Regions from separate parts of the Gordonia sp. (in: high G+C Gram-positive bacteria) genome, predicted to be linked through region 3. Evidence: riboswitches for the same ligand, from Rfam matches in the RefSeq annotation. Region 3 holds a riboswitch; each other region holds the start of a gene.
What was found. Region 3 has a riboswitch for cobalamin ahead of ACTIMF_RS07510 (ABC transporter substrate-binding protein). Riboswitches for the same ligand answer to the same signal wherever they lie in the genome.
Positions count from the first base shown of each region.

Region 1 (10,142 bases), on a different contig from region 3:
CGCTGTTGAGCAGCGCCGCAAAGAAGGTCGGCACTCCGCCGAACAACGTCGGCTTATCGGCGATCGCACGCTCGGCGACGATCGCTGGCGTCGGACGGCGCCGCTCGAGCAGCGTCGTCGCCCCGACCGACAGCGGGAAGAACACCGAGTTTCCGATGCCATACGCGAAGAACATCTTCGCGATCGACAGGTAACGGTCGTCCCGCGTGATCCCGAGGACACGGTCGCCGTACGTCTCGCACACGTGACGGATGTTGGCGTGCCGGTGCATGGCGGCCTTCGGGAAGCCAGTCGTGCCCGAGGTGTACAGCCACAGCGCCCACGAGTCGTCGGCGGTGGGAACGATCTGCCGGGTGTCGGGTGCGGCGGCGGCCCCACTTGCGACGAACGCGGGCCACGACCATCGCGCGACACCGTTCGGGACCTTCAGGTCGCCGTCACCGTCGAGGACCACAGTCGCGACGTCTGGCGCCGCGGTCAGGCCTTCGTTGACGGCGTCGACGAACTCACTGCTGCACACGACGAGATGTGCACCCGAATCGGCCATGATCTTTCCGAGTTCCGAGCCGTTGAACATCGTCGATATCGGCACCGCGACGACCCCGGCGCGGAACGCTCCGAGGATCGCGGCGAGCATCGGGATGTCGTCGGCCATGACGATCAGTACGCGGTCGTCACGGTGCAGGCCTGCGGTCCGGTACGCGGCAGCCGCGTCGCCGATCAGACGGTCGAGTTCGGCGTACGTAACGGTGGTGGTACCGACTGCTGCAGTCCGGTCTCCATCGCCGGCGTCCACGCGCCGGGTGACGAGGTATTCGGCGGCGTTGAAGTAGTCGGCCATGACTACACCCGGCCGAAGTCGTACTCGCCGCGCTGGCCGCTGCCATACCGGCGAAGCGCACCGTCGGGGCCGGAAGCGTTGGGCCGGATGAAGATCCAGTTCTGCCACGCGGTGAGGCGACCGAAGATCTTGGTCTCCATGGTCTCGGGTCCGACGAATCGGTGGTTGGCCTCCATGCCGGTCAGCGAATCCGGCGAGAGCGCGGCCCGCTCCTGCAGCACGATCCGCAGTTCGTCCTCGAAGTCGATGTCGTCGAGGGCGACGGTCACCAGTCCGGCGGTGTCGGCAGCGGCCGCGTCGAGGGCGGTGCCGATCGTGGCACGGGCTGCGTCGAGGTCGTCGTCTCGGCCCCAGAAGCGGGACTCGATCCGCGAGAGACCGTTGCCCATCGGGTAGACACCGTCGTTGGACGCCGTCAACTGGATCGTCGCGGGAGTCGCGTCCGGGTCGACGTCCTCGTAGACGCCGTCGAGCATGTACTGCCGGTCGGAGGCGAGGGCGATCTCGGCGAGCAGGCCGACGAACGCGCTGCCCGGTTCGATGACGCTGATCAGGCTGCGACTGGTGACGTCCAGACGCTTCATCACGCGCTTGTAGTAGTGACGGACCTCGTTGACGAACCAGTCGTCGCCGTTCTCCAACAGCTGGGTGTCGTAGGCGAGCGCAGTATCGGCGTCGCCGACCACGCGAAGCACCCAGGTCCCCAACTCGTTCTCGTTGGTGCGCAGGTGCAGGATCAGGTCGTCGAGTTCGCGGGTCACGGCGAGCGGCCAGTAGTCGACGCCCTGCGCGAGGGCGGCCGCAGCGTCGGCGGGCGGCGCGTCGGTGGGCGCCTGCACGGTGATCTCGACCTTGCGGCCGTTGCGATCCAGCGTGGCCGACACATGCGGGTAGCTGATCTCGGTGTCGGTGATCCGACGGTCCAACGGAGTCAATGCGACGCCCTGCCCACCGGGACGGTGTGAGGATGCCGCACGCTCGTGGGCGCGGGTGGTGACGGCCTCGTCGAACGCGTTGCGTGGCACCGTCGAGTCGATGAGACCCCATTGGACGGCGGTATCGCCGCGGTAGCCCTCCGACTTGGTCGCGAACATGTCGGCGCGGTCCTTTCGGACGTGACGCTTGTCGACCACGCGGGTCAGGCCGCCGGTACCGGGAAGGACACCGAGCAGCGGGACCTCGGGCAGCGAGACCGTCGACGAGTTGTCGTCGACGAGGATGATCTCGTCACAGGCGAGTGCTACCTCGTAGCCGCCGCCCGCCGCCGTTCCGTTGAGCGCGGCGATCCACGTCTGACCGGAGTTCGACGTGGCGTCTTCGATGCCGTTGCGGGTCTCGTTGGTGAATTTGCAGAAGTTCACCTTCCACGAGTGGGGCGACTGCGCGAGCATCCGAATGTTGGCGCCCGCACAGAACATCCGCTCCAAGCCGCCGGTGAGGACCACCGACTTGACCTCGGGGTGCTCGAAGCGAAGACGCTGCGTGATGTCGTAGAGCTCGATGTCGACGCCGAGATCGTACGAATTCATCTTCAGCTGGTAACCGGGAACCAGGCCGCCGTCCTCGTCGACTTTGAGTGTGACGGTGGCGATCTCGCCGTCAGTGACGAGCGTCCAGTGCTTGTACTCGTCGGGATCTGTTGCGAAGTCGACGACTGGTGGCGCGGTCTGATCGGAAGTGGTCGGTTCGTCGAGAACAGTCATGGCTGCAAGTCCTTCGGATGGTCGGGATGGGCTGTTCCGGCGCGGCTCTCAGGCCAGGCCTTCTTCGGCCAGATGGACGTAGTCGAATTCGACGGGCTGCGAGTTGATACCCGTCTTGGGCGGCGCGATCCAACCGGCGAACTCGCCGTACTCGTACTCGGGCACCATGAGCGCGGCGACGGCCTCACGGTCCGCGTTCGACGGCAGCCAATCGTCCTTGCGCGCTTCCCAAGTCGCATCGTCGAGGACTTCGCCGTCCGGGCTGACGTTGACGTCGGCGTACACGCCGACCTTGCGGTGGAAGCCTTCGTGCGGGAGGGTCAGCCGTTGTTCGAGTTCGGCGTCCTCGAGTTCCTGATTCCAGCGAGCCACGCCGTTGGCGCAGTCGGCGACGTACTCGTTACGCAGGTCCAGGTTCAGCGAACCGAGCGCCGACACCGCCTTCTCACGGATCTCGCCGTCCTCGACGTAGGTCATGGTCCGCTCGTCGTCGACGAGGACGTGGTCGTCCTTGCGACGGGTCTCCTGCCAGCGGCCTTTGAGTCCCTCGGAGTAGTAGTTACCCGCGTTGGTCGACTGCTCGGAACCGAACAGGTCCATCGATACCGAGAACTGGAAGTTCAAGTACTTCTGGATGATCGACAGCGGGATGACGCCCGCCTCGAAGAGGGTCTTCTCGTCGTCGGTGCCGAGTTCCTTCATCTTCTCCGCGGTCTTCTCGACGGTGCGCTGGACGCCGGTGGTGCCGACGAACATGTGGTGGGCCTCTTCTTTGAGCATGAACTCGCAGGTGCGGGCCAGCGGATCGAACGCCGACTCCTTGAGGGTGCCGAGCTGGTACTTGCCGTCGCGGTCGGTGAAGTACGTGAACATGAAGAATTGCAGCCAGTCGGTGGTCTCCTCGTTGAACGCTCCGAGGATGCGCGGGTTGTCGAAGTCACCCGAGTTGCGCTGCAGCAGCTTCTCGGCCTCCTCGCGGCCCTCGCGACCGAAGTACGCCTGGAGCAGGTACACCATGGCCCAGAGGTGTCGGCCTTCTTCGACGTTCACCTGGAACAGGTTGCGCATGTCGTAGATGCTCGGCGCGGTGGCGCCGAGGACCCGCTGCTGCTCGACGGAGGCCGGCTCGGTGTCGCCCTGGACGACGATGAGGCGCATCAGGTCGGCGCGGTACTCGCCGGGAACCTCGTCCCAGACGGGCTCGCCCTTGTGCTTGCCGAAGTTGATCTTCTTATCCGGGTTGGCCTCGGCGAGGAAGATGCCCCACCGGTACTCCTCCATCGGAACGTGATCGAAGTGCGCCCACCCGTCGCGTCCGACGGCGACCGCGGTACGCAAGTACACGTCTTTGGTCGGAATCGCGGGACCGAGGTTGCGCCACCAGTCGAGGAACTTGGGCTGCCAGCCTTCGAGCGCGCGCTGGAGGCGCCGGTTGCTTGCCAGATCGACGTTGTTCGGGATCTTCTCGCTGTAGTCGATCTGGGAGAGGGGTCCGCTGGGCTTGGGGGCTTCGCCGGTGCGGTCGGTGGTGGAGCTGGTCATGGTGTCTTCTCCTGTGTTGTTCTCGGAGTGGTTGTTTCTGCGTGGTCGAGCGCGGGCAGACCGCTCACGCTGGTCGAGCGGGATAGAGACTGGTGAGGAAATCTGGCCCGCCTTGGACCGCCGTGCGCTGCATGTGGTGGTAGACCGCTCGCAGTCCGCCTTCTTCTTCGCCGCCGCCCGCGCGGCCGGGGCCGCCGTGGACGAGCTGCGGCATCGGTATGCCGTGGCCGGTCGACTCGGGCGCGCTGTCCCGGTCTAGGACGAGGACGCGGCCGTGGTGGGCCGCGATGCCCAGGACCGTCTCCTTTGCGAAGTCGGCGTCGGCGCTGACCACCGACGCGGCGAGCGAGCCGTGCCCGCGAGCCACCTGCGCCGTGACGTCAGCAGACGATCCGTCGTACGGGAGGAGCGTCGAGACTGGACCGAACGCTTCGACGTCGTGCGCGGTCTGCGAGTTCTCGTCGCCGCGCAGCAGGATCGGGGCGAGGAACGCTCCGATGCGAGCATCCGCACCGACGACGTCGACGGAGTCCGGGTCGCCGACGACGATGCGAGCGTCCGCGGCGAGTGAGGCGATCCGAGTGCGGACGTCGTCTCGCTGGTCGGTGCCGACGAGTGCGCCCATGGTGACGCCATCGGCTCCGGGTGCTCCGACGACCACGTCGCCGAGCTTGGCGGCGAGCGCGTCCTGCACGGCGTCGAGCTGGGCCGCCGGGACGAATGCGCGGCGGATAGCCGTGCACTTCTGTCCGGCCTTGGTCGTCATCTCAGTGACGATCTGGTCGACGTACAGGTCGAACTCCGCGCTTCCCGGGGTCGCGTCGGGTCCCAGTACTGAAGCGTTGAGCGAGTCGGCTTCGGCGGTGAAGTGCACCGACCGGCCGACGACGCTCGGATGTGAGCGCAGGGATGCTGCGGTGTCGGCCGATCCGGTGAAGCCGACACTGTCCTGACCGTCGAGAAGATCGAACAGCCCGTTGATCGGGCCCGCGACGAACTGCAGCGCGCCATCGGGCAGCGCACCCGATTCGACCATGATGCGTACGGCGTGTTCAGCGATGTACGCCGTCGGCGTCGCGGCCTTCGCCAGTGTCGGGACGCCCGCGAGGAGTGCGGGCGCGAGCTTCTCGAGCATGCCCCAGACCGGAAAGTTGAAGGCGTTGATCTGGACTGCGGTGCCCCGTCGCGAGGTCAGGATGTGCCGTCCGAGAAACAGACCTTGTTTACCGAACTGGGTCGGAGCATCGTCTTCGACGATGACCGTGCCGTCGGGCAGTCCTTTGCGCGCGAGTCCGGCGTACACGATCGCCGTGCCGAACCCGCCGTCGACGTCGACCTTGGCGTCGGCGCGAGTGGAGCCGGCTTTCGCGGAGAGCTCGTACAACTCGTCCTTGCGCTCGCCGAGCGCTGCGGCCGCCGCTTTCAACGACGCGGCCCGCTCAGCGAACGTCATTGCGCGAAGGGCACTTCCGCCGACGTCGCGGGCATAGGCGAGCACGTCGGCGAAATCGACGTCGGCGGCAGCTATCCGAGTGACCGGTTCGCCGGTGACCGCATCCCGGACGACGCGAGCGTCGCCGGTGCCGGTACGCCACCGGCCGGCGAGATAGCTGGGGAGACTGTCGATCACAGAGGACTCCATTCGGGGGCTGTCGGGTGTTCCTCGATCTGAGAAACACTCTACAACTCTCTGGCAGTTCGTCAACAAATTGTCACATATTTAGGGTGACCTAACCCACTTGACGTCGATAAATGTGATGCAGAAACATTCCGTGGCGCAGCCTCGTCTCCCGTGCCGCAGCCTCAACTCCGTCGCTGCCTGCTCATTGCGGGGGGCGCCGAGTGAGCTGACGGTGCGACGAGGAGAGTGAGGCTGCGGAAGCCGAACCGAGACTGTGCGAAGCGCGCGATCAGATACGCTGCGCAGCGCTCGCCTGCAGCTCGTCCCAATACGCCTGGGCGCGGCGATGCCACTGCGCATGACGGTCATGGAACACGGCCGCAGACCGCGGACCGGGCCATTCATGGTCGAGTAGCTCTCGTGGCAGGTCCGGATCGAGGAACGGGAAGCGACGCCACTCCTGCACGAGCTCCACCTGCGCGACGAACGCTTCGGTCGTCGACTCCGCGCGCCGCTCAGAGAACAACCCGAGGAAGTCGACGTATCGCGATTCGACGTCGGCGAGGTCCCAGGCCGCCGACACGAGGGCCTTCTCGTCGCCGATCCCAGACGTCGCCCCGACCCAGGAGAAGGTCTGGCGCGACAGTCCGAGGTCATCGATCACACGTCGGACGTCGTCCGCCTTAGACGTGTCTGGAGTGATCCAGAGGCCCGACTGCGGAGAGCCGAGTCCGAGCCAGGTGAACCGAGTGCGGAGGCGGTGCCGCAGTTTGCGCTGTGTCTCCGGGATCGAGACCGCCAGGGTCAGCCATCTGCCGTCCCACGCGGGCGCACTCCGCATGAAACCGTAGATCCGCTCGGTCCCCTCAGTCAGAAGGTCGACGCCCGATCCGGTCAGTTCCCACGCGCTGCGTCGGCCATGACGACTCGAGGCGAGCAGCCCTTCAGAAGAGGTGCGCGACAGCGCTTGCCGAGCCGCACGCTCCTCGACGTCGTGGAGCGCAAGCGCATCCAGGATCGTCGAGGTCCACACCGGTTCTTTGCGGGGCAACGCGAACTCGCCGAGGATCGTCAACAGAAGCGAACGAGCGCTGGCCGATCCGACTTCCCGCCGACGACTCAGCGGGTTCGAGCCTTCAGCCACGGGTCCTCCTCGACGATCAACGGGCGGTCGCCGCCCCGATTCAGCACTATATCGACCGCCGACGACGTAGATCGTGACCGCGAACACCCGCCGTCGAGCGCGGCGGCCGCAGCAGAGCTCCGCAGACACGCACCGCACCCGTATAGGTCTACTCCTAGATTGATCGCCTGAAGGGTCAAGCGTTGGGAAACGTTTCGCGTTGTGAATGCGCGTCTTGCACTGCGCGCTCGCGGCGAATTTGCGGAATCGTCGGTTTCCTCCGACTGCCGATACACTCGTCGCGATACGTCACGGTGTACGGGAAGTCCGGTGAGAATCCGGCGCGGACTCGCCACTGTGAGCAGGTCCGGAAGTCGTCTGGAGTGAAAGCCTCCAGCCACTGAACCGGCGGCCGACAACGGTCGCCATTCGGGAAGGCACGACGCCGGGAGCCCCTGCTGAGCCAGGAGACCGGCCGCGGCGTACCCCGTAATTCCACGAGATCTGGAAAGGGGGTCGCTTTGCGTACCCTGACGAAGTTCACCGTGCTCGCGAGTCTCGCCGGCACACTGGCACTGTCCGCCTGCACCAGCAGCGACGACGCCGACACCTCTGACGCCTCCATCACGCTCACCAACTGCGGCCGAACGATCACCATGGACGTGCCCGCCGAATCGGCGATCACCGTCAACCAGGGGGCGACGGAGTCCGCACTGGCGATCGGCGCGCAAGACCAGATGGTCGGCACGGCCTACCTCGACGACGCCATCGCGCCGAAATGGGCGGAGGCGTACAACGGCATCGAGGTTCTCGCCGAGGAATACCCCGATCGCGAGACACTCCTGGAGAAGCGTCCGGACCTCGTCACCGCGTCGTACTCCTCGGCCTTCGACGACAAGGCCCTCGGCAGCCAGGACTCGTTGGCCGAGTTGGGTGTCGCCTCGTACGTGTCACCCTTCGGTTGCGACGACAAGTCGCAACGTCCCGAGCCGTCGTGGGACGCGGTCGCCGGAGAGACCCACGATTACGGCGTCCTCTTCGGCCGCACCGATGAGGCGAACGAAGTGAACCGCGCGATGCGGTCGACGCTCGACGAACTCAAGAAGCGAAACGCCGGGGCCGACAAGACTCTGATGTGGTGGGACTCCAAGACCGACAGCCCGTCCGTCGGCGGGCGCGACGGCGGCCCTCAACTGGTCATGGACGCCGTCGGCGCGACCAACGCCTTCCACACTCTTTCGGGCAACTGGGCCGACACCGGCTGGGAGTCCGTTCTGCAAGCGAACCCGGACGTCATCGTGCTGGTCGACGCCGAATGGGACCCGGCAGACGCCAAACGCCAGTACCTCGAGTCCGACCCGGCCCTACGGGAACTGGACGCCGTCAAGAACGCGTCGTACGTCGTCTTCCCGTTCTCCGAGAGCACGCCCGGTGCACGAATGATCGATGGCGCGGTCCGACTGTCGGACGCGCTCGCGAAGCAGTAGGCCGCGCGTGCTCAAACGGGTGCGCAGCACCCCGTCGTTCGTCCTCTGGATGGTCGGGCTGACAGGGCTGCTCCTCGTCAGCATGGGACTCGGGGTGATCATCGGCTCGGCCGACCTGTCGCTCGGCACCGTGACCGACGCGATCCTCGGGCGACTCGGACTGACCTCGGGAGTCGACATCCTCGATGAGCACATCGTCGTCGACCTCCGGCTCCCGCGGGTGGTCGGCGCCGCGGTGATCGGTGCGGGCCTCGCGGTGTGCGGCGCCGTGCTTCAGTCATTGACCGGCAACCAACTCGCTGACCCCTACATACTCGGAATGTCGGGCGGCGCCGCGCTGGGCGCGTCAGTCGTCCTGAGCACCGGTATCGGGTTCGGCACCCTCGCAGGCGGCCCGGTGGTGTCCCTGGCCGCATTCGTCGGGTCGATGTCCGCACTGGTCCTGGTGTTCGCCATCTCCGTCACACGCGGCGGCGCACTGATGCCGGGCAGGCTGATCCTGGCGGGTGTCGCGGTAGGACTCTTGGCGTCGGCGCTCAGTTCTGGACTGATCTATTTCGGGCCGCACGGGACCGCCGAACGAGTGATGTTCTGGTCGCTCGGCTCGGTGGCAGGCGTCCGATGGAACACGATGCTCCTCACCGTCGTCGTCACCGGGGTAACGGTGGTGGTCGTGCTCTTCTGCGCCAGGACGCTCGACGCGTTCGCGTTCGGGGAGCGGGCTGCGGCAAGCCTGGGAACGAACGTCGCTCGGACCCGATGGGCCCTGTACGCACTCGTGTCGCTGTGCACCGCCGTCCTCGTCGCCCTGTCGGGGATCATCGGCTTCGTCGGATTGGTGATTCCGCACCTGGTGCGCTTCCTCGTCGGACCGCTTCATGCGCGCGTGCTGCCGATGGCGGTTCTGGTCGGCGCGCTGATCGTGGTGTGGGCCGACATTCTGGCGCGCAGCCTGATGCACGCGCGGGAGCTGCCGCTCGGACTGGTGACGTCGGCGATCGGCGTACCCGCGTTCATCTGGCTGCTGCGCAGGCAGAAGGGATTCGAGTGAACATCGAAATCTGCGGCGTCGACTTCGCCCTCGGCGCGAACCACATCCTGCGAGACGTCACATGCACTGCGGCTTCCGGCGAGTTCACCGGGATCATCGGTCCGAACGGATCTGGCAAGTCGACTCTGCTGTCGATGATCATGCGCTGGCAGCGGCCAGACGCCGGTCACGTCCTACTCGACGGTCGTGACGTCCACAGCGTCAAACGACGGGACTTCGCCCGCACCGTCGCCGAGGTGGAACAGCAGTCGGCGACGGCCATGCAGTTGACGGTGGAACAGATCGTCGAACTCGGGACCATCCCGCACGGTTCGAGCTGGGGTCGCCCCCTCGGGGAGTCGATGACGGGGGTCGACGACGCGATCGACGCGTTGGGCCTGCACACGCTGCGACGACGCACCTGGCACACACTGTCGGGCGGTGAGCGGCAGAAGGTCCAAGTGGCGCGTGCCTTGGCTCAGCGTCCCACCGTGTTGGTGCTCGACGAGCCGACCAACCACCTCGACGTATCCGCCGGGCTCGGGCTGCTCGACACGGTGCGGCGGCTGGATCTGACCGTGGTCGCCGCCATCCACGACCTGAACCTGGCCGCCATGTACTGCGATCGCCTCGTAGTTCTCCGCGAGGGCGCGGTGCACGCAGTCGGAACGCCAACCGACGTCCTCACCCCGACGCTGCTGGCCGAGGTCTACGGTATCGACGCCGAGGTGATCGGCCACCCACGGACCGGCGGACCGCTGGTGGTGTTATGCGAATCGATGGAGCAGCCGAAAT
Region 1 is NZ_JBQEDL010000025.1:8,478-18,619, forward strand. Features, by position in the region: gene ACTIMF_RS13215 (benzoate-CoA ligase family protein) at 1-841, opposite strand, end outside; gene boxC (2,3-epoxybenzoyl-CoA dihydrolase) at 844-2,544, opposite strand; gene boxB (benzoyl-CoA 2,3-epoxidase subunit BoxB) at 2,593-4,086, opposite strand; gene paaZ (phenylacetic acid degradation bifunctional protein PaaZ) at 4,151-5,716, opposite strand; gene ACTIMF_RS13235 (PaaX family transcriptional regulator) at 5,997-6,851, opposite strand; cobalamin riboswitch at 7,126-7,324, shown strand; gene ACTIMF_RS13240 (ABC transporter substrate-binding protein) at 7,352-8,317, shown strand; gene ACTIMF_RS13245 (FecCD family ABC transporter permease) at 8,325-9,368, shown strand; gene ACTIMF_RS13250 (ABC transporter ATP-binding protein) at 9,365-10,142, shown strand, end outside.
Region 1: linked by a shared signal. The riboswitch ahead of ACTIMF_RS13240 (ABC transporter substrate-binding protein) and the one ahead of ACTIMF_RS07510 (ABC transporter substrate-binding protein) in region 3 are both predicted to bind cobalamin.

Region 2 (10,142 bases), on a different contig from region 3:
GAGGCGGGCATCGTCCTGCAGGCGTATCTGCCCGATGCACTCGGTGCCGTGCAGCGACTGTCCGCATTCGGCTCCGAGCGCGTCGCCGCTGGCGGTGCCGGCATCAAGGTGCGCCTGGTCAAGGGCGCGAATCTGGCGATGGAGACCGTCAACGCCGAGATCGCGGGATGGCCGACGGCGACCTGCGCGTCGAAGGCCGCGACCGACGCCAATTACAAGCTGGTCCTGCACTGGGTGTGCACATCCGACCGGATGGCCGGGCTCCGTCTCGGCGTCGCCGGACACAACCTCTTCGACATTGCTTTCGCCCACCTGCTCGCCGACGCGCGCGGCGTCGCAGACCGGGTGGAGTTCGAGATGCTGCAAGGCATGGCCACCGAGCAGGCCGAAGTGGTGAGCGCCGACGTCGGCCGACTGTTGTTGTACGTGCCGACCGTCAAACCCGCCGAGTTCGACGTCGCGATCTCGTACCTGGTGCGCCGTCTCGAGGAGAACGCCGCGTCGGAGAATTTCATGTCGGGCATCTTCGAGCTGACACCGGGCAGCGACGTCCACCGTCGTGAGGAGGGCCGCTTCTCCGCTGCGATCGACGGTCTGCGAGCGATGATCGACGAGCACTCGGACCGGGCGCCGAAGCCCAACCACCGGCAGGATCGCACGGCCGAGGAGTCGGCGGCCCTGCCTGCCCCCCTGTCGAGCGCCGACGAACTCCCCCCGTTCGCCAACGAGCCCGACACCGATCCGGCGCTGCCCGCGAATCAGGCCTGGGCACGCGGGTCGATCGCTCGCAGCGCGACACCGGGGTGGCTCGACGCACAGAGCGTTCCGCCCGCGCTCGCCGCGGCCGACGTCGACGGTCTCGTCGAACGCGCCCGCACCGCGGCAGTCGAATGGGCCGCGCGACCCGCATCCGAACGCGCCACCGTCCTGTATCGCGCCGCCGACCTCCTGTCTCGACGTCGGGGGCACCTCGTGTCACTCGCTGCGGCGGAGGCAGGCAAGTCCGTCGCGCAGTCGGACCCGGAGATCTCCGAGGCCATCGACTTCGCCCGCTATTACGCGCATCAGGCGCTCGAGCTCGACCGCATCGACGGCGCGGTGTTCACCCCCGACCGGGTGATCGTGGTGACACCGCCGTGGAACTTCCCGATCGCCATCCCCGCGGGCGGCACCTTCGCGGCGCTCGCAGTCGGCGCCGCAGTGATTCACAAGCCATCGGCGCCCACGCCACGGTGCTCCGCGGCGATCATGGAGGCGCTGTGGGACGCAGGCGTCCCACGCGAGGTGTGCCACGCGGTGTTCCCCGACGAAGGCGAGGCGGGTCGCGCCCTCATCAGTCATCCGCACGTCGATCGCGTCATCCTGACCGGCGCGTCCGAGACTGCGGCACTGTTCCAGTCGTGGCGCGCGGACCTGCGCATCAACGCCGAGACATCCGGCAAAAACGCTGTGGTCATTACCCCGTCCGCCGACCGAGACCTGGCGATCGCCGACCTGGTGCACAGTGCGTTCGGGCACGCCGGGCAGAAGTGCTCGGCGGCATCGCTGGGGATCCTCGTCGGCAGCGTGTACTCGTCCGAACGATTCCGCAGGCAGCTCATCGACGCCGCGTCCTCGATGGTCGTCGGGTGGCCGACCGATCTCGCGGCGACCGTCGGGCCGTTGACCCAACCGCCGAGCGACAAGCTGATCCGCGCCCTGACCACCTTGGAGCCAGGCGAGTCGTGGCTGCTGCAGCCACGTGCGCTCGACGACACCGGCCGACTCTGGTCGCCGGGCATCAAGGACGGAGTCGCACCGGGTTCGTTCTTCCATCTCACTGAATGCTTCGGCCCTGTGCTCGGACTGATGCGCGCCGACGACCTCGACCACGCACTGACGCTGCAGAACGCCACCGACTTCGGGCTCACCGCCGGGCTGCACTCGCTCGACACCCGCGAGACGCGCCGCTGGCTCGACCGGGTCGAGGCGGGAAACCTCTACGTCAACCGCTCGATCACCGGGGCCATCGTGCGCCGCCAGTCGTTCGGCGGCTGGAAGCGATCGTCGGTCGGACTCGGCTCCAAGGCCGGCGGACCGAACTACCTGATGTTGATGGGCACGTGGGCGGACGCCCCGGCGCACGGCTCACCGCAGTCGCCTCCACAGACTCCGGCGATCGCCGCGTTCGCTCGATCCGTCGAGTCCTGCGTCACCGACGCCGAACACGCGTGGCTGGTACGAGCGCTGGCCGACGACGACCGAGCCTGGGCTGCCGAGTTCGGCGTCGGCCGGGACGAGACCGGCCTGGGCGCCGAGGCCGACGTCTTCCGCTACCGCGGGGCCGACGTCGTCCTGCGCGTGTCCGAGGACGCGACGCCCGCGCCGACTGCACGACTGATCGCCGCCGCGGCACGATCGGGCGCGCGAGTGCGCGTCAGCATCGCGCCCGACGCGAGTTCGACGACGGCCGCCGTCGTCGAGTCAGCCACCGCGCTCGGCATGCCGGTCGCACCGGCCACCGACACCGACTTCGCCGATGCGATCGCGCGCCTGGAGGTGCCGCGAGTCCGCCTCGTGGGCTCGTCTGCCCCGTCGGTCCTGGCCGCCGTCGCTGCTCGGCCCGACATCGCACTGCTCGACGACGCCGTCACCTCGTCGGGACGAGTCGAGCTGCGCCACTGGCTCCACGAGCAGGCGGTGTCGATGACGTTGCACCGCTTCGGGAATCCGAACCGGCCGTTCCACCTGCTCGCAGCCGAATTGACCACACCCCGATGACTCGACCCGCGTGACGCTTCGTGCATTCGAACGAATACCGTGGTTGCGATTCGTTCGACCCCACATGCCGGACACACGTGCGGGGCGGCAGAATCTCCCGAATGACGAGACGTGAATCACATACGCTCAGTGTCGTGCGTAGGGTGACGACGTACGACCTGACGAATCGGTGATCGCGCCTGTGTCTTCGATCGAATACGAGAGGGAGTCCCGATGTCAGTAGCGTCCGACGGCCGAGCATTCCAGATCTTCGCCGTCGTCCTGTACTTCGCGGCGATGCTCGGCATCGGGTTCTACGCGTACCGGAAGACCAAGAACAACCTCGACGGGTACATGCTGGCCGACCGTGGTCTCAAGCCGTGGATCGCCGCGCTGAGCGCGGGCGCGTCGGACATGTCGGGCTGGCTGCTGATGGGTCTGCCGGGCGCGATGTACGTGTCCGGGCTCTCCGAGTCGTGGATCATGATCGGTCTGCTGATCGGCGCGTGGGCGAACTGGAAGGTCACGGCGCCGCGATTGCGCGCGTATACCGAGGTCGCGGGAGACGCGATCACGATCCCGAGCTTCTTCGAGACACGTCTGCGCGACTCCTCGCGCATCCTCCGCATCACCTGCGGCGTCATAATCCTGGTGTTCTTCACGTTCTACGTCTCGAGCGGGATGGTCGCCTCCGGCAAGTTCTTCGACAGCGCGTTCGGCGTGGACTACACCGTCGGCATGCTGATCGTGGCGGCCGTGACCATGGTGTACACCCTGTTCGGCGGCTTCCTCGGTGCATCGTTGACCGACGTCGCACAAGGCGTCCTGGTCGTCATCGCTCTGCTGGCGGTACCGATCATCGGCATCATCAACCTGGGCGGCGTGGGAGCGACCATCGACGGTGTCCGTGCGGTGGATCCCGACGACCTGAGCTTCTTCGCAGGCGGTTCGGTCGTCGCGATCATCTCGTCGGCGGCCTGGGGACTCGGCTACTTCGGGCAGCCGCACATCATCGTGCGCTTCATGGCGTTGCGCTCGCCCGCCGAGGCGGGCACCGCGCGGCGGATCGGTATCGCCTGGATGTTCGCATGCGCCGTCGGTGCCGTCGGCACCGCGCTCGTCGGCATCGCATACTTCGCCAAGCACACCACCGAGGCTCCCGAAGACTCCGAGACCGTCTTCCTCGCACTGTCGCAGATCCTGTTCCATCCGTTCATCGCAGGCCTCGTGCTCGCTGCGGTTCTCGCAGCGATCATGTCGACCATCTCGTCCCAGTTGATCGTCTGCTCGTCTGCGCTGATCGAGGACCTCTACAAACTGGTGGCGGCGAAGACCGGACGACGAGAGCTCAGCGACATCACCTACGTCCGGCTGGGACGTCTCGGCGTCCTCGCCATCGCCGTGATCGCCGCGGTGCTCGCGATCTCGCCGTCGAACAGCATCCTCGACCTGGTCGCGTTCGCGTGGGCAGGCTTCGGCGCAGCGTTCGGACCGGCGATCGTGCTGTCCCTGTACTGGCGACGCCTCACCACGTGGGGCGCCCTCGCCGGCATCGTGACGGGCGCGGTCGTCGCCTACGCGTGGGGCCAGTCATCGTTGAGCGAGGACATGTACGAGATCGTGCCCGGGGTCCTCGCGAGCTTCGTCGTAGCCGTCACGTTCAGCCTGTTCACATACCGGCCCAACTCGGAGATCGACGCCGAGTTCGACGCCGCGAAAGCGTTGGCGAAGGCGAAGGACACCGATACGGCAGCCGTCGACGCCAGGGTTTAACGCAGAGGATTCGGCGAATGTGAAAAGTGCGGCGACCTCGCTAGACTCGGCTCCGCAACAGGTTCGCCCGGTGATTCGTTCTTCGGGCGTCGAGAAGAGGGAATCCGGTGCGAATCCGGAGCTGACCCGCAGCGGTATGTCGGAACGACCGTCGTCACATGCACTGGACCCGAGGCATCGGGCCTGGGAAGCGACGACCAGTAGGAGCGCGCAGCGCACGCCGACGAGCCCGAAGACCTGCCTGTCGTACCGGGCACGCCGTGCTCGGTGGCTGTCCGCCTCGTGGATCAGGCGATGACTCCGTCACGGGTTCGAGCGTTCTCGTGCCCGGGTCGGAATGCATCTTCTGTCGGGCGACGGCCGTCAACACTGTTTGCAGGAGAAGAAGTACACATGTCCGTCGACACGACGACACACACTGCCCCACCGTTCACCGCGACTGTTCCGGGCACCGCCCGCATCGGTGCGAATCGCGAGCTCAAACGAGCCGTCGAAGCCTACTGGGCCGGGCGGTCGGATCGCGCCGACCTCGAAGCCGTCGCCGCCGATCTGCGATCGACCAGCAGGCGCGCCCTCATCGACGCCGGTATCGACTCGGTTCCGGTCAACACGTTCTCGTACTACGACCAGGTTCTCGACACCGCGGTGATGCTCGGTGCGCTGCCGCCCCGCGCCACGACGATCAGCGATCCGCTCGACCGCTACTTCGCGGCCGCCCGCGGCTCCGACGGCGTGACGCCGCTGGAGATGACCAAGTGGTTCGACACGAATTACCACTACATCGTCCCGGAGATCGGCCCCGACACCACATTCGCACTGGACGCGACCAAGGTTCTGGCGGAGCTCGCCGAAGCGGCTGCCGACGGGGTCGACGGTCGACCGGTCGTCGTCGGTCCGATCACGTTCCTCGCGCTGTCGAAGGCCGTCGACGGAGCCGCGGCACCGTTGACCCGACTCGACGAGGTCGTCGCGTTGTACGTCGACCTTCTCCGGCGTCTCGCCGAGGCGGGTGCCCAGTGGGTACAGATCGACGAGCCGATTCTGGTGACCGACGCCGTCGAGAATCTGCCCGCGCTCGCCGAGAACGTCTACTCGACGCTCTCTGAGGTCTCGGCTCGGCCGGCCATCCTGGTCCAGACGTATTTCGGTGACGCCCGCGAGTCGGTCGCTGCCCTCGCCCGCACCGGTGTGGAGGCCGTCGGCGTCGACCTGGTTGCAGGCGGAACCGACAGCGTGACGTCCGCGGGGCTCGGTGACAAGATCGTCGTCGCCGGTGTCGTCGACGGACGCAACGTGTGGCGCACCGACCTCGACGAGGCGCTCGGCGTCCTCGAGTCACTGCGCGGATCGGTCGGGCCTCTCGTGGTCTCGACGTCGTGTTCCACCCTGCACGTCCCCTATACGCTCGCCGGCGAGGACGGCCTGGACGACGCCCTCCGCGGCTGGCTCGCGTTCGCGAGCGAGAAGCACGCCGAAGTGGTCGCGTTGGCACGCGCGTTCGCGAGCGGCCGCGCCGATCAGTCCGAAGCGTTCGACGCCGCCGCGACGGCGCTCGCGAGCCGCGCGAACGACCCGAGGCTGCACGTCGAAGCGGTCCGCACCCGCTTGGCCGCCCTCACGTCCGCTGACTGGACCCGTGAGGACTCGGCGGCACGGCGCACCGTGCAGGATGCCGCGTTGGACCTGCCGACACTGGCCACCACCACGATCGGTTCGTACCCGCAGACCACCGACATCCGCAAGGCCCGTCAGGCGCTGCGCACAGGTGCGATCGACGACGCCGAGTACACGCGTCGCATGCAGGCCGAGATCTCCGATGTCGTTGCACTGCAGGAGGAGATCGGCCTCGATGTACTGGTGCACGGCGAACCCGAGCGGAACGACATGGTCCAGTACTTCGCGGAACAACTCGACGGATTCTTCGCGACCGCGAACGGCTGGGTCCAGTCGTACGGCTCGCGCTGCGTGCGTCCGCCGATCCTGTTCGGCGACGTCGTCCGTCCCGCACCGATGACAGTCGACTGGATCGCGTACGCACAGTCGTTGACGGCCAAGCCGGTCAAGGGCATGCTTACCGGTCCGGTCACAATCCTCGCGTGGTCGTTCGTCCGCGACGACCAGCCGCTCGCCGAGACCGCCAATCAGGTCGCTCTCGCGATTCGCGACGAGACCGTCGACCTCGAGAAGGCGGGTACGGCGATCATCCAGGTCGACGAGCCTGCCCTGCGTGAACTCCTGCCGTTGCGGGCCGCAGATCGCAGCGCCTACCTCGACTGGGCCGTCACCGCGTTCCGATTGTCGACGGCGGGCGTCGCCGACGCCACCCAGATCCACACCCACCTGTGTTACTCGGAGTTCGGTGAGGTCATCGGGGCCATCGCGGACCTCGACGCGGACGTGACGTCGATCGAGGCTGCCCGCTCACATATGGAGGTCCTCGCCGACCTCAACGGGATCGGTTTCGCCAACCAGGTGGGCCCGGGTGTCTACGACATCCACTCGCCCCGTGTGCCCGCGGCCGACGAGGTCACCGCCTCGCTGCGCGAAGCGCTCGCCGCGGTGCCCGCCGACCGCCTGTGGGTCAACCCGGACTGCGGTCTCAAGACCCGCACCACCGAGGAGGTCACCGAGGCGCTGACCAACATGGTTGCCGCCGCGCGCGCCGTGCGTTAGTCGCACCCTCAGTTAGGTCGTCGCACACTCAATGCGTCTTAGCAGCCTGGGCCCAGGCTGCTAAGACGCATTGATGTTGTGTAGCGGTATCTCAGGCTGCGACGACGCTCATGCCAGCTCCACCAAGAGGTCGCCTGAGGCCACCTCCGTCGCGCCGGTGCGCACCACACGAGACACCGTGCCTGCCACCACACTCGTGATGGACGCCTCCATCTTCATCGCTTCAATGGTCGCGACGGTCCCACCCTCGGTGATCGCGTCGCCGGCTCCGACCGTCACCGTGGCGATTCCGCCGAACGGTGCGGCGATCTGCTTGGGGTCGTTGCGATCGGCCTTCTCCGCCGCGGCGACCTCCGGATCCACTCCGCGGTCACGAACCGAGACCGACCGCAACTGCCCGTTGACCGTCATCAAGACCGTCCGCAAACCCGTCTCATCTGGTTCGCTGACCGCTTCGAGCGAGATCAACAGCTCGACCCCGGGACGTAGCTTCACTCGATGTTCGAATCCTGGCTGGAGACCGTAGAAGAACTGGTGCGCGGGCAACCGAGACGTGTCACCGAACGTCTCCAGATGGCTGTGGTAGTCGGCGGTCGGCCCGGGGAACAGCAGGCGGTTGAGCACATCCCGACGGACCGGCCCCGGAGCCGCCAGCGATTCGAGATCGTCGGCTGTCAGCGGGATGTCCGGGCTACGCCGCGCCCGTCCAGCCAGGACCGACGTCCGTAACGGCTCCGGCCACCCGGCGGCAGGCTCCCCCAACTCGCCGCACAAGAAGCCGATCACCGAGTCGGGGATGTCGTACGCCGACGGATCGGCCGCGAACTGCTCCGCCGTCACGCCCTGCGCCACGAATGCGATCGCGAGGTCTCCGACGACCTTCGACGACGGAGTCACCTTGACCGGACGCAGGAGCAGTTCGTTAGCGGCGGCGTACGCGTTCTCGACCGCCTCGAATCGATTTCCGACCCCGATCGAAATCGCTTGCTGACGAAGATTCGACAGCTGGCCGCCGGGGATCTCGTGCTTGTACACGCGACCGGTCGGTGCCGGGATCCCCGACTCGAACGGCGCGTACTCCCGTCGAACCGCCTCCCAGTACGGTTCCATCGCGCAGACCGCACTCAGCGATATACCGGTGTCGAACGGGGTGTTCTCGGCCGCGGCGACGATCGCCGACAGGGACGGCTGGCTGGTGGTGCCCGCGAGCGCGGCGCTCGCACCGTCCACGGCGTCGGCCCCCGCCTCCCACGCCGCGAGATAGGTCGCCAACTGACCGCCCGGAGTGTCGTGTGTGTGCAGATGGATCGGCACGTCGAAGTTCTCGCGGAGGGTCGATACCAGGGTTCGCGCCGCGGCCGGACGCAGCAGACCCGCCATGTCTTTGATCGCGAGCACATGCGCGCCGGCGTCGACGATCTGCTCGGCCAGACGCAGGTAGTAGTCCAGGGTGTAGACGCTCTCGCCTGGACTCGACAGATCTCCGGTGTAGCTCAGCGCGACCTCGGCGATCGTCGTACCCGTCTCCTTCACCGCATCTATCGCCGGCCGCATCGCGTCCACACTGTTGAGCGCGTCGAAGATCCGGAAGATGTCGATACCGGTGTCGGCGGCCTCCTGAACGAACGCGGTGGTGACCTCCGCCGGGTACGGCGTGTAACCGACGGTGTTCTTGCCCCGCAGCAGCATCTGCAGGCAGACGTTCGGAACCGCGGTTCGTAACCGCGCCAACCGATCCCACGGGTCTTCTTTGAGAAAACGCAGCGCGACGTCGTACGTGGCGCCACCCCAGCACTCGATCGAGAGCAGTTCCGGTGTGGAGGCTGCTACGTACGGTGCCGCGACGGACAGACCACTCGTCCGCACCCGCGTCGCGAGCAATGACTGGTGCGCATCGCGGAACGTCGTGTCCGTCACCGCAAGAGCCCGCTGATCACGGAGCGCACGGGCGAAGTCGTCGGGCCCCAGCTCGAGCAGCCGCTGCCGTGACCCGTCCCGCGGACCGCGGAGCTCCGCATCGGTCAGCGCAGGCAGTTTCGTGTGCGGGTGGACCGGTGTAGGAAGCGGGCCGTACGGCTGGTGGACCGTGACGTCCGCGAGGTACGACAGCAGCTTCGTGCCCTTGTCGTCGGACGGTCGCGCTGTCACCAGATCCGGGCGGTCTTCGATGAACGACGTCGTGATCCGGCCCGCTCGGAAGTCCGGGTCGTCGAGCACCGACTGGAGGAACCCGATGTTCGTGGTGACACCACGTATTCGGAACTCCGCGAGCGCACGGCGTTCACGACGTACAGCTGTCGCGAAATCCGCTCCGCGACAAGTCAATTTGACGAGCATGGAGTCGAAGTGACCGGTGATCTCGCTGCCGAGCGCCGCCGCCCCGTCCAACCGGACGCCGGCGCCGCCGGGTGCGCGGTAGGAGGTGATGCGCCCGGTCGCGGGCCGAAAGCCGTCCGCCGGATCCTCGGTCGTGATGCGACACTGCAGTGCCGCACCGCGGATCGCGATGGACTCCTGACTCAGCCCGAGGTCGGCGAGCGACTCGCCAGAGGCGATACGCAGCTGCGCCGCTACGAGGTCGACGTCGGTGATCTCCTCGGTCACGGTGTGCTCCACCTGGATGCGTGGATTCATCTCGATGAAGAAATGCTGTCCGCGCTCGTCGACGAGGAACTCGACGGTTCCGGCGCAGCTGTAGCCGATCTGCCGGGCGAAGGCCACGGCGTCGGCGCAGATCTTCGCACGAAGCTCGGGGGCCAGATTCGGTGCCGGTGCGATCTCGACGACCTTCTGATGGCGCCGCTGCAGACTGCAGTCGCGCTCGAACAGGTGGACGACGTCTCCCTGTGCGTCGGCGAGGATCTGCACCTCGATGTGTCGAGGGTTCACGACGGCCTGTTCGAGGAATACCGTCGGGTTGCCGAATGCCGACGCCGCTTCACGGGACGCCGCGCCGA
Region 2 is NZ_JBQEDL010000013.1:91,889-102,030, forward strand. Features, by position in the region: gene ACTIMF_RS08970 (proline dehydrogenase family protein) at 1-2,760, shown strand, start outside; gene putP (sodium/proline symporter PutP) at 2,974-4,512, shown strand; cobalamin riboswitch at 4,555-4,771, shown strand; gene metE (5-methyltetrahydropteroyltriglutamate--homocysteine S-methyltransferase) at 4,906-7,185, shown strand; gene ACTIMF_RS08985 (pyruvate carboxylase) at 7,294-10,142, opposite strand, start outside.
Region 2: linked by a shared signal. The riboswitch ahead of metE (5-methyltetrahydropteroyltriglutamate--homocysteine S-methyltransferase) and the one ahead of ACTIMF_RS07510 (ABC transporter substrate-binding protein) in region 3 are both predicted to bind cobalamin.

Region 3 (10,142 bases):
CTTCATCCAGAGCTCGTCTGCGCGCCAACTTGCGCGCAGACGAGCTGATCTTCTCCCACTCGCCGGGTCCGCAACCCGACAGGCGCGGGGCGTCGACGAGCAGTCCGTGCAGTGCCGGATAGTCGTGGCGCGCCCCGAGTCGGATCGCCAACGCCATGCACCGCGCACCGGTCTCATCGCCGGGCGACGCTATGCAGGCCAGCGCGCCGAATGTGAAGACGACCCCGGCCGTCTGCGGCACATCGATCCATCCGGTGTCTGCAGCGGCCAGGACTCGGGCGAGTCCCGAGACGTACTCCCGTGCCCTGTCGTACGCACCCACTTGGATCAGTCCGGCGACCGCAACCGTGACGATGCCGATAACACCCGGGTCCATGCGTTCGGTCGCCTGCTCACCGACCAGCAAGTCGGCGCCCCGACACAGCAGCGAGGCGACATCCTCGTTCGAGGAGGTTCCGGTGATCCGCTGGTACTCGGCCATCACCGTCATGGTCCCGGCGACCGACTCTGCGCTCCCCTGCGGTGTCCGATCCCCCGGCTTCCAACCGCCGGTCAGATCGTCGAGCTGTTCACGGGCGGCTTCGACGTCGCCGAGCGCGAGCAGGGTCGCGACGATGTAGACACCGACCTGGTGTGCGTCGTCCTCGGCTCCGAGTTCCGCGAAGCGCACAACGGTCCGCTGGTACAGCTCCAGCGCGCCGGCCCACTTCCCTTGCTGCCCGAGCAGACTCGCCGTCGTCATATCGGTCATCGCGGCGGTGAAGGAGTCCGAGGAGCCTGCCGCCGCCGACACTTCGAGGCTGTCACGTAGGGCCCCGTCGAGGTCGCCGATGTTCTCACGCACGTTGAATCGCATGCTCAACGCCGCCCACCGCACCAGGTCTGGCCGCCCGGGTTCCAATGCGCGCAATATGATCCGGTAAGCGGGCAGGATCCGACGCGCCAAAATGACTGCGGCGACGAACTCGATCGGGTCGGCGTATCTCTGCGCCGGTCGATGTAGTCGGCGCAACATGCACATCGCCCGCGCGAGAGGCCGCCGGGAACTGTTCGGCATCACGTGCACAGCAGAGACGACGGCCGTCAACTTCCATGCTTGGTGGAGCGCGCCGACGTCCCCCGCTGGGATCGGCAGCATGTCGATCACGCGCTCGGCCCACGACGCCACTTCGGCATGGAGGCCGCGGCTCGACCAGAGAGCGGCGATCACCGGGAAGACCGTAACCGCAGTCGCGATGTCGGCGTCGTCGACTGCGCGGCGCAGCACCCACACGAGGTTCTCGACTTCGGTTGTCGTCTCGGCCACCAATACGCGGTCTGGCTCCTTGCGATATCGATGCCGCAGCCCGTCGCACACCAGGCGAGCCCATGTCGCCATCGCCGCACCCACACTCGCCGCTTCTTCCGCGTCGACGAGACGTTCCTCGCCGAACTCTCGCACCATCTCCAGCATTCGATACCGCGTGTGTCCGCCGACTTCGTCGACTTGCAGCAACGACTGGTCGACCAGAGCGGTCAGCGCATCGGCTAACGCGACACCCGACATCCCGGTCGCATACTCAGCTGCGGTCGCGGAGAAACCGTTCGGGAACAGACACGTACGACGCAACGCCGCACGCGCCTCATCGTCGAGCAGGTCCCAACTCCAGTCGATCACAGCCTGGAGCGTCCGGTGACGATCAGGCGCTGTGCGATCGGCCGACCGCAGGAGCGCAAACCGTTGCGCGAGGCCTGCGACGATCTCGTCGACGCCCATCACCCGGATGCGTGCGGCAGCGAGTTCGATTGCCAACGGCAGCCCATCGAGCTGGGCGCACAACATCGCGACAGCGTCCGGGTCGAGGGCAACGCCTGGACGCACGGACTGCGCACGCAGAGTGAACAGTTCGACGCCCGCCGACTCGGCTCCGGCAGTCTGCAGCACCGGGAGTCGGTAGACCTGCTCGGCCGAGATCAACAGCGGCGATCTGCTCGTCACCAGGACCCGGAGGTCCGGGAGGCTCGCGATGAGCTCCCCGACGAGGGTCGCCGCCGCGTCGATCACCTGCTCGCAGTTGTCGAGAATCAACAGTGTGTCGTTGCCGCGCAGCGCATCCCCGAGACGTTGCGAGAGATCTCCGACGAGTTTCGGCAAAGCGCTTGTCCGTACATCGGACTCGCCGACGCCGAGCGTCGCCGCGATCACTCCGACGAGGTCCGCGGCGTCGCGGACCGCGGCGAGCGACACGAAGTGCACCGACGATCCGCGATCGGAGAACAAATCGCCGACAGCCGAGGCGATCGACGTCTTCCCTACTCCGCCAGGCCCCTGCACCGTGACCACCCGATGCTCGACGACGAGACGAGTCAACGCCGTGAGGTCGTCGTCGCGGCCGATCAGCGAGTCCGAGCGCAGGCGCGGTGTTCGTCGTGCGGGACGCGCAGACCAGGCGAGGAGATCCGCATTGAGCTCCGTCGCCTCGGATCCCGGGTCGGCTCCGAGTTCCTCGGCGAGTGCGCGACGCAGACGCGCGAAGACGGCGAGCGCCTCCGAGGTCCGGCCGGTTCCCGCCAAGGCGCGCATCCACGCGACATGGGCCGCTTCGTCGATCGGATCGGCTTCGGCGCGGGCGACGGCGAGCCGCTCGGCCGTCGAATAGTCACCTGCGGTGAGCGCATCGTGCATGCGTCGATCGTCGATCCGGGCGCGGAGACGTTCGGCGTCCATGCGAACCCCGTCGGCCGGATCACCTCGAAAGTACCTCGCCGCCGCCTCCGGATCGCCTTGCGCCAGAGCCTGCTCGGCGAGAGCAATATCGGTGGTCGCATTTTCGAGACGGTATCGGCCGTCCGACCCGTTGATTCCGACGAGCCCGCGTAGCCGGGAGATCTGAGTGTGCAGGGCGGCCTGAGCAGACCTGGGCAGGTCCTCGCCCCACACCTCGTCGATCAGTCGTTCGCTCGATACCGAGCGATTGGCGACAGCCAACGCGGCGAGGAGTCGTTGCGCCCGAATCCCTGACACCTCGCAACCGTCCACGGTGACCGGTCCGAGCACGCCGATCACCGACACAGCACGCGGTTTCGAGGTCTCGGACGACATCAGTCCAAGGGTAGTACGGTCCGGCCGAAGTTCATGAAGTCGCTATGCTCCGTTCCGATCGACCCGCACCCACACGCCACCATCGTCGACGATCCGCGCCCGAACACCGAACACGTCGGCGATGATGCTCTCCGTGATCGTGTCGGCAGGCGCACCTTCGCCGACTACCCGACCTCCGGCCAGGACCACGATGCGATCGCAGAACATCGTGGCGAGATTCAGGTCGTGCAGAGCGATCACTGCCGACGCATCAGTGTCCCGCACGTGGGCGGACACCAGTTCCAGCAAGCTCAACTGGTATTTGATGTCGAGATGATTGGTCGGCTCGTCGAGGATCATCGTCTGCGGTTCCTGCACGAACGCTCGAGCGATCTGCACACGTTGACGTTCGCCGCCCGATAACGAGCCGTACCGCTCACCGAGCATCTGGTAGATCTCGGTCTCGCGTGCCACGGTCTCGATGATCTTCCGGTCACGGGCCGATCCGATCGCCCATGTCCGACGATGCGGTGTCCGCCCCAGTTCGAGAACGTCGGCCACAGTTGGATTCTGGTCGGTCACCGCGGCCTGCTCCACGAACGCGACCCGCTGTGCGATGGTGCGCCGCGGCAGATCGTCCAACCTCGTATCGCCCAACGACACTGCTCCGCGACTCGGTCTGCGCAACCCCGCGAGCAATCGCAGCAGCGACGTCTTGCCCGACCCGTTCGGTCCGATGAGGCCGACAACTTCGCCTGTGCTCACCGCGAGGTCGATGTCGTGAAGGATTGTCTTTCCGCCGACCGCCCAGCCGACACCTTCTGCGCGCAGAATCATCGGCGCCCCTGACGGATCAGGACCAGCACGAACATCGGGACGCCGACGATCGCGGTGATGACACCGATCGGCAGTTCGCGTGGGGCGATCAGAACGCGTCCTGCGACGTCGGCCCACACGAGGAACAACGCGCCGATGATCGCCAAAGTCGGCATCATGACGCGGTGGCGGACGCCGACGATGGCCCGAGCCGCATGCGGCAGCACGAGGCCGACGAAGCCAATCGCTCCGGACACGCTCACCACCACCGCGGTGATCAGCGCGGTGACGCAGAGCAGTGCCAGCCGGGTCCGGGCCACGTTCACGCCGAGGGATGCGGCCGCGTCGTTGCCGAACGCGAACGCGTCCAGTGCACCGGAGGACAGCAGGCACACCACGAGGCCTGCGACGGTCGCGACTGCGCATACGGACACTTCCGTCCACGACGGCGACGACAACGAACCGAGCAACCAGAAGAGCACGCCGCGCGTCTGTTCGGCGTCGGCCGAGGTGTAGACGATAAACGAGGTCAACGCCGAGAACAGCTGGGTGGCGGCGATCCCGGCGAGGACGACCCGATCAGTCGTGCCTCCGGCGAGACGGGCGAGCAACAACACCAGCGCAAATGCGGCGAGCGCACCCACGAATGCGCCACCCGCCATTCCGATCACCCCGGCTCCGACGCCGAGGAGGATCACGGACACCGCGCCAACCGACGCTCCAGAGGAGACTCCGAGCACGAAGGGGTCGGCCAGCGGGTTCCGCAGCAGGGCTTGAAGAACACCACCGCAAACGGCCAGTCCCGCGCCACACGCCGCGGCGAGTACCGACTGCGGCAGCCTCAGCTTCCAGACGATCGACTCCTGAAGCTTCGACAGACCCGAATCGCCGCCGAACAACTCCGCCCGCAGTGACGACCAGACGTCCGACAGGCCGAGCCCCGACGGTCCGATCGTGATCGCGAATCCGATCGACACGAGCAACAGCACCAGTCCGCCGAGCCACAACGTGGCGACGGTCGGGAGTCGAGTCGCAAACGCTCTCACGTACCCAGGCCGAGCTTGTTCAAACCGTCGGCGACGTTCTGGATTCCGTAGACAGTGCGGAGCGAGGGGTTCATCTCTGCCCCCGTCGCGATGATGTATCGCTTGTTCTTGACCGCGTCCATCTCACGCGTGACCGGGTTCGACTCCAGGAAGTCGATCTTCTTCTGTGCGGACTCCCCTGACTGGATATCGCGCGTCAGGTTGCCGATCACCAGCACCTGAGGGTTCCGGTTGGCGACTTCCTCCCAACCGATCTGCGGCCACTCGTCGTGCGTGTCGTCGAAGACGTTCTTGAGACCGAGCGCCTTGGAGACAACGCCTGGTGCACCGCAACATCCTGCGATGTACGGCGACTCCGAGTCCGAGAACCAGTACAGAACCGTTGTGCCCCGGGCGTTGACCGAATCGGCTGCGCTCTTCACTCGGCTCTTGAGATCGGCGACGACGTTCGCGGCTCTGTCCGACGTACCGGTGAGCTCACCGAGTTCGGTGATCTCCTTGTAGACGAGGTCGAGCGTGAAGTCCGTACTCCGCGATCCGTCGCCACCGGTGTCCTCCTTACCTTCGCAGTCCGACGGGGCCAGGTAGGTGGGGACGCCGAACTCGGTGAACCGTGCGCGCGGCGCGGTGCCGCCCTTGTCGAAGGTCGATCCGAACGACGCAGTGACCAGGTCCGGTTCTTCGGCAAGGACTGCTTCGAGCGACGGCCAGTTGTCGTCGATTCGCTTGACCTTCTCGTTCGCTGCGGCCAGTGACGGCAGGACCGGGTCGGTCCACGTGGCTGTACCCGCCATCCGATCGGCGAGCCCGAGGGACAGCAGCACCTCGGTGGTCCCCTGGTTCAGCGAGACGATGTTCTGCGGCGGCGAGTCGACGCTCACCTGCTCGCCGCAGTTCGTGAGCGTGACGGGAAATCCTTCGACAGACGGGGTCGACGACGCGGCGTCGTCCGACACTCCGCATCCGGCGAGTAGCGCTATGGACGAAGCGAGAGCCGCGATGCCGAACAGCGAATTGCGGCCGATCAGCGGGTTACGGGAGAGGTGGGACATCACAATCTTTCGGGCCCGAGCTCAGAACGCGAAGCTCGCGTGTGGATCCCGCGGGGTTGCTCCCGCGCGAGCCAGCAGGTCTTCGGACTCGAGGTCTACCGTTGCCGGACGTCTTCCCAGGTGTCGACCCAGCAGGTTTCGACCCAGTGACATGCGATCCGGAACGTCGCTCTCACCGCTGCGCGTCAGTCCCGGATTCGCACCGGATTCCCTGCCCGAAACATCGGGCGCGCTGGCACGGTGATCATAACTTTCGCGCACAGACGACTGTGCCCGGGACCACCGGTCAGATGGTCCCGGGCACAGGATCGTTTCACTGCACTGCGGTCATCGCCCGCCTACTTGGCGGTCGCGATACCCAGCGACGGGAAGAAGAAGCACGTCGCGTCGCCCTTCTTCACGGTGCCGTAGATCGCGGAAAGGACAGTGCCGGAGCCGGTGTCCACGAGGCCACCGCGGACTCCGTTGGAGGGGAGAAGGTTGAGTGCAGTCTTGAGTGGTGCAACCGCGGGGCCGGTGACGGCCTCCGGCAGGCCCGCTTCGCTGATTCGTTTCTCCACAGCGTCCACGATCACGTCCGTGATCCCGCCCATCGGCGCCCCCAGTCCACCCTTGAACGTGTTGACGTTGAACCACGCGACCCGCATGCCGGACTTGTCTCCGGAGTCGTTAATCACGCCAACAGGCACGAATCCATAGAGAATCTCACCCTTCTTCACCGCGTTAAGGTCGTGTTCCTTTCCGAGAAGATCCTTGATGGTCAAATTTCCATCCTTGATCCCCAGCAACGGGGTATCCGGGAGGCCTGGCGTCGTAGGACCGGCAACCGCACCGCCAACCGCCAGCGGGAACGAAAAGTCGGTACAGGCACCGATTGTCGGAGTGAACGGAGTGATCCCAAGCTTATTGAGAACCTCGTTCGCGGCCGCAATGCCGTCGACGACGGCTGCGGCGTCGTTCGGCTGCGGCTGAATCGAGTCCAGCGCGGCCTTCGCGGCGACGCCGTTGGTGGCAGGCGCGGCCTGGGCGACGGGTGCGCCGATGGCCCCGCCGAGGAGAGCGGCAGATGCTGCCACAGCGGCAAGTGCGAGACGGATCTTCATGGGAACTCCTGATCATGGGAGAGACGGGGCAGAAGTGACACTTGCCATAACTTAAGCACCACCGGTTATCAGGTTTCTCTTAAATACGTCGATTAGTCCGTTCAGAGGACATTGCGGAGAATCAGCCGTTGAGCCGGACCCGCATGCCACGACCACCGTGCCCGACCCGAGTCCAAACTGAATCTATGGCATAGTGGCTCGCGGCACTGAAACACGTTCTAGTTCTGTTGCTCGGTTTCGGAACGAAGGGGTGAACCGATGAAATCGTCACGCCGTGACCTCGTCTCGCTGCTGCCGGCGTCCGGACGGCTCCCCGACGTCAAGGTGCCGAGTGGCCACCTCGTCGACCTCCCCGGACGAGGCACCACGTTCGTCACCGACAGCCGCGGCCCCGACCCGGACGCACCGGCGATCCTGTTGCTGCACGCGCTGTCGACCACCGGTCTGCTCACCTGGTTTCCGAGCATCCCCGCGCTCGCTAAACGCTTTCGCGTCATCACCATGGACCAGCGGATGCACGGCCGGGGCATCCAGTCGTCCGAGTTCTCCCTGCGCGACTGCGCAGACGATGCGGTGGCCGTTCTCGACGCCCTCGACATCGACCGGGCGATCGTCGCCGGATACTCGATGGGATCGCTGATCACACAACGCGTGTGGCGCCAGCATCCCGTCCGTGTCGGCGGGCTCGTGCTGTGCGCAGGCACCGACCAGTTCCAGACCACAGTCACCGAACGACTCTTCCACCAGGGCATGGGTGCCTCGTTCAGCCGTCTTCGACGCGGCGCACCGACCGTTGCCGACCTGAAGGCCGAACCGCTCGACCCGAACGACGACCTCCGTCGGTGGGCGATCACCGAGTTCCGGTCCACCCGACCGCTCGCTGTCGGTCGTGCCCTCGCAGCTATCGGCAAGCATCACACCAAGCCGTGGGTTCATGAGATCGACGTTCCGACCGCCGTCGTCATCCCGTTACGCGACAAGGCGATCCCGCCGGAACGTCAGCGCGCGATGGCCCAACGCATTCCGGGCGCGACCGTCCACGAGGTGGACGCCGGGCACTCCTGCTGCGTGATGCGCGCCGACCTGTTCGTCCCAAAGCTCGTCGAAGCGACGAACACCGTCCTCGCACGATGGGCCGAGAAGGAGCAGGCGTGAACTCACCGAAGATCGCCGTCATCACCGGAGCCTCGCGAGGCGCAGGCAAAGGGATCGCACTCGCGCTCGGAGCAGCAGGTGCCACCGTCTACGTGACCGGCCGCACCACCGCCGAGACCGACGCGGACCTGCCGGGCACCGTCGCCCAGACAGCTGACGAGGTCACCCGGCGCGGTGGCACCGGCATCCCGGCGGTCGTCGACCACTCCGACGACAACCAGGTCGCGGCCCTGTTCCGGCGAGTACGCGATGAGCACGGACGCCTCGACATCCTCGTCAACAACGCCACCACCATCCCCAAGGCACTCACCCGAAAGGGCCCGTTCTGGGAGAAGCCGCTATCGCTCACCGAGATGTTCGACGTCGGGATGCGCTCGGCCTACGCGGCGACCTACTACGCGGCACCGCTGCTCGTCGCCAACGGATCCGGACTGGTGGTCAACACCTCGTCGTTCGGCGGCAGTTGTTACATGCACGGCCCCGCGTACGGCGTCGGGAAAGCCGCGATCGACAAGATGGCGCACGACATGGCCGTCGACTTCAAACCGTTCGACGTCGCGGTCATCTCGCTATGGATGGGACTCCTCAAGACCGAACGCACCATGGCAGCGTTCGAGGCCGCGCCCGCGATGTACGAGGGGCTCGCGGCATCGGCCGAGTCAGTCGAGTTCCCTGGCCGCATCATCGCCGCACTCTCGAAGGACGAACATCTGATGGACCGCACCGGGCGAGTCCTGATCGGCGCCGAGATCGCCCAGGAACTCGGCGTGACGGACGTCGACGGCAATCAGCCGCCGTCGCACCGACCGTTTCTCGGCGACCCGCCGACCTTCAGCGGCGCCGTCGTCGACTAACTCTGCGAGAGATCGTCCGCCGCCGCGACCTCGACCTTGAGTCGCTCCAGTTCCTCCGGGAAATGCTCGACCATCGTCTGCGGATTACGCACGCTCTCCTCACAAGCGATGATCCCAACGTGCACGACGCCGTTGTTCGACAGCACGGTGATGTTGAGCCCGGCACCGTGGAACACCGGCCCCAACGGGTACATACCCAACACCTGCGCACCCAGGAAGTACAGCGGGACCGGCGGTCCCGGAACGTTTGAAATGACGAGATTGTGTACGACGGGGTGCTTCTCTGCGAGACGTAGACCCGCGTATGCACGAACAGCCAGACCGAAGACCCTTGGCGCAGCGAATTCGGCCCAGTCCTGCAACATGTCCGCCGAGATCGCCTTGTTGTGCTCCTTGGCGTTCCGATTGTCGTCGGCTACCCGGCGAAGCCGCTCGAGCGGATCGTCGATGTCGGTACCCAGACGCGCGAACAGCGACGACACCTTGTTGGCGCCGACTTCGCGCGACGACTCCTCGCGCACCGAGACGGGCACTGAGGCGAGAAGCGGCTCGTCAGGTAGTTCCCCGCGCTCCTCGAGATAGCTGCGGAGCACACCGCCTGCAATGCTCAGCACGATGTCGTTGACCGTCGCACCGGTCGCGCGACGCACCTCTTTGATGTCCTCGAGTCTCATATCGGCGATCGCGATGGTGCGGTGTCCGGTGATGGTCCCGTTGAACGAGGTCCGAGGTGCCGTCAGCGGAGCCGCCATCGCGGTCCCCTGGCGGGCGCGGTCGATCGACTGAGTGATCATGCCGATCGACGCCGGAACCAACTTCGGAATCCCGAGCGGCCGCATCAGCGTCTCGACGACACCGCGACCGAGCAATTCCAGACCGCCTGGCGCACGCGAGTGCTTCGGCGGATGGTCCGGGACCAACGCCGGTGCGTCCGGCTCGAGGCTGCACAGGTAAGAGATCAGATTCGAGCCCGACGCGCCGTCGACCGTCGCGTGATGCATCTTGGAGAACACCACAAGCTTCTCGACGCCGTCGACGTCGCGATAGCCCTCGAT
Region 3 is NZ_JBQEDL010000011.1:6,004-16,145, forward strand. Features, by position in the region: gene ACTIMF_RS07495 (BTAD domain-containing putative transcriptional regulator) at 1-3,082, opposite strand, end outside; gene ACTIMF_RS07500 (ABC transporter ATP-binding protein) at 3,125-3,898, opposite strand; gene ACTIMF_RS07505 (FecCD family ABC transporter permease) at 3,895-4,923, opposite strand; gene ACTIMF_RS07510 (ABC transporter substrate-binding protein) at 4,920-5,975, opposite strand; cobalamin riboswitch at 6,032-6,227, opposite strand; gene ACTIMF_RS07515 (hypothetical protein) at 6,314-7,078, opposite strand; gene ACTIMF_RS07520 (alpha/beta fold hydrolase) at 7,337-8,233, shown strand; gene ACTIMF_RS07525 (SDR family NAD(P)-dependent oxidoreductase) at 8,209-9,087, shown strand; gene ACTIMF_RS07530 (WS/DGAT/MGAT family O-acyltransferase) at 9,084-10,142, opposite strand, start outside.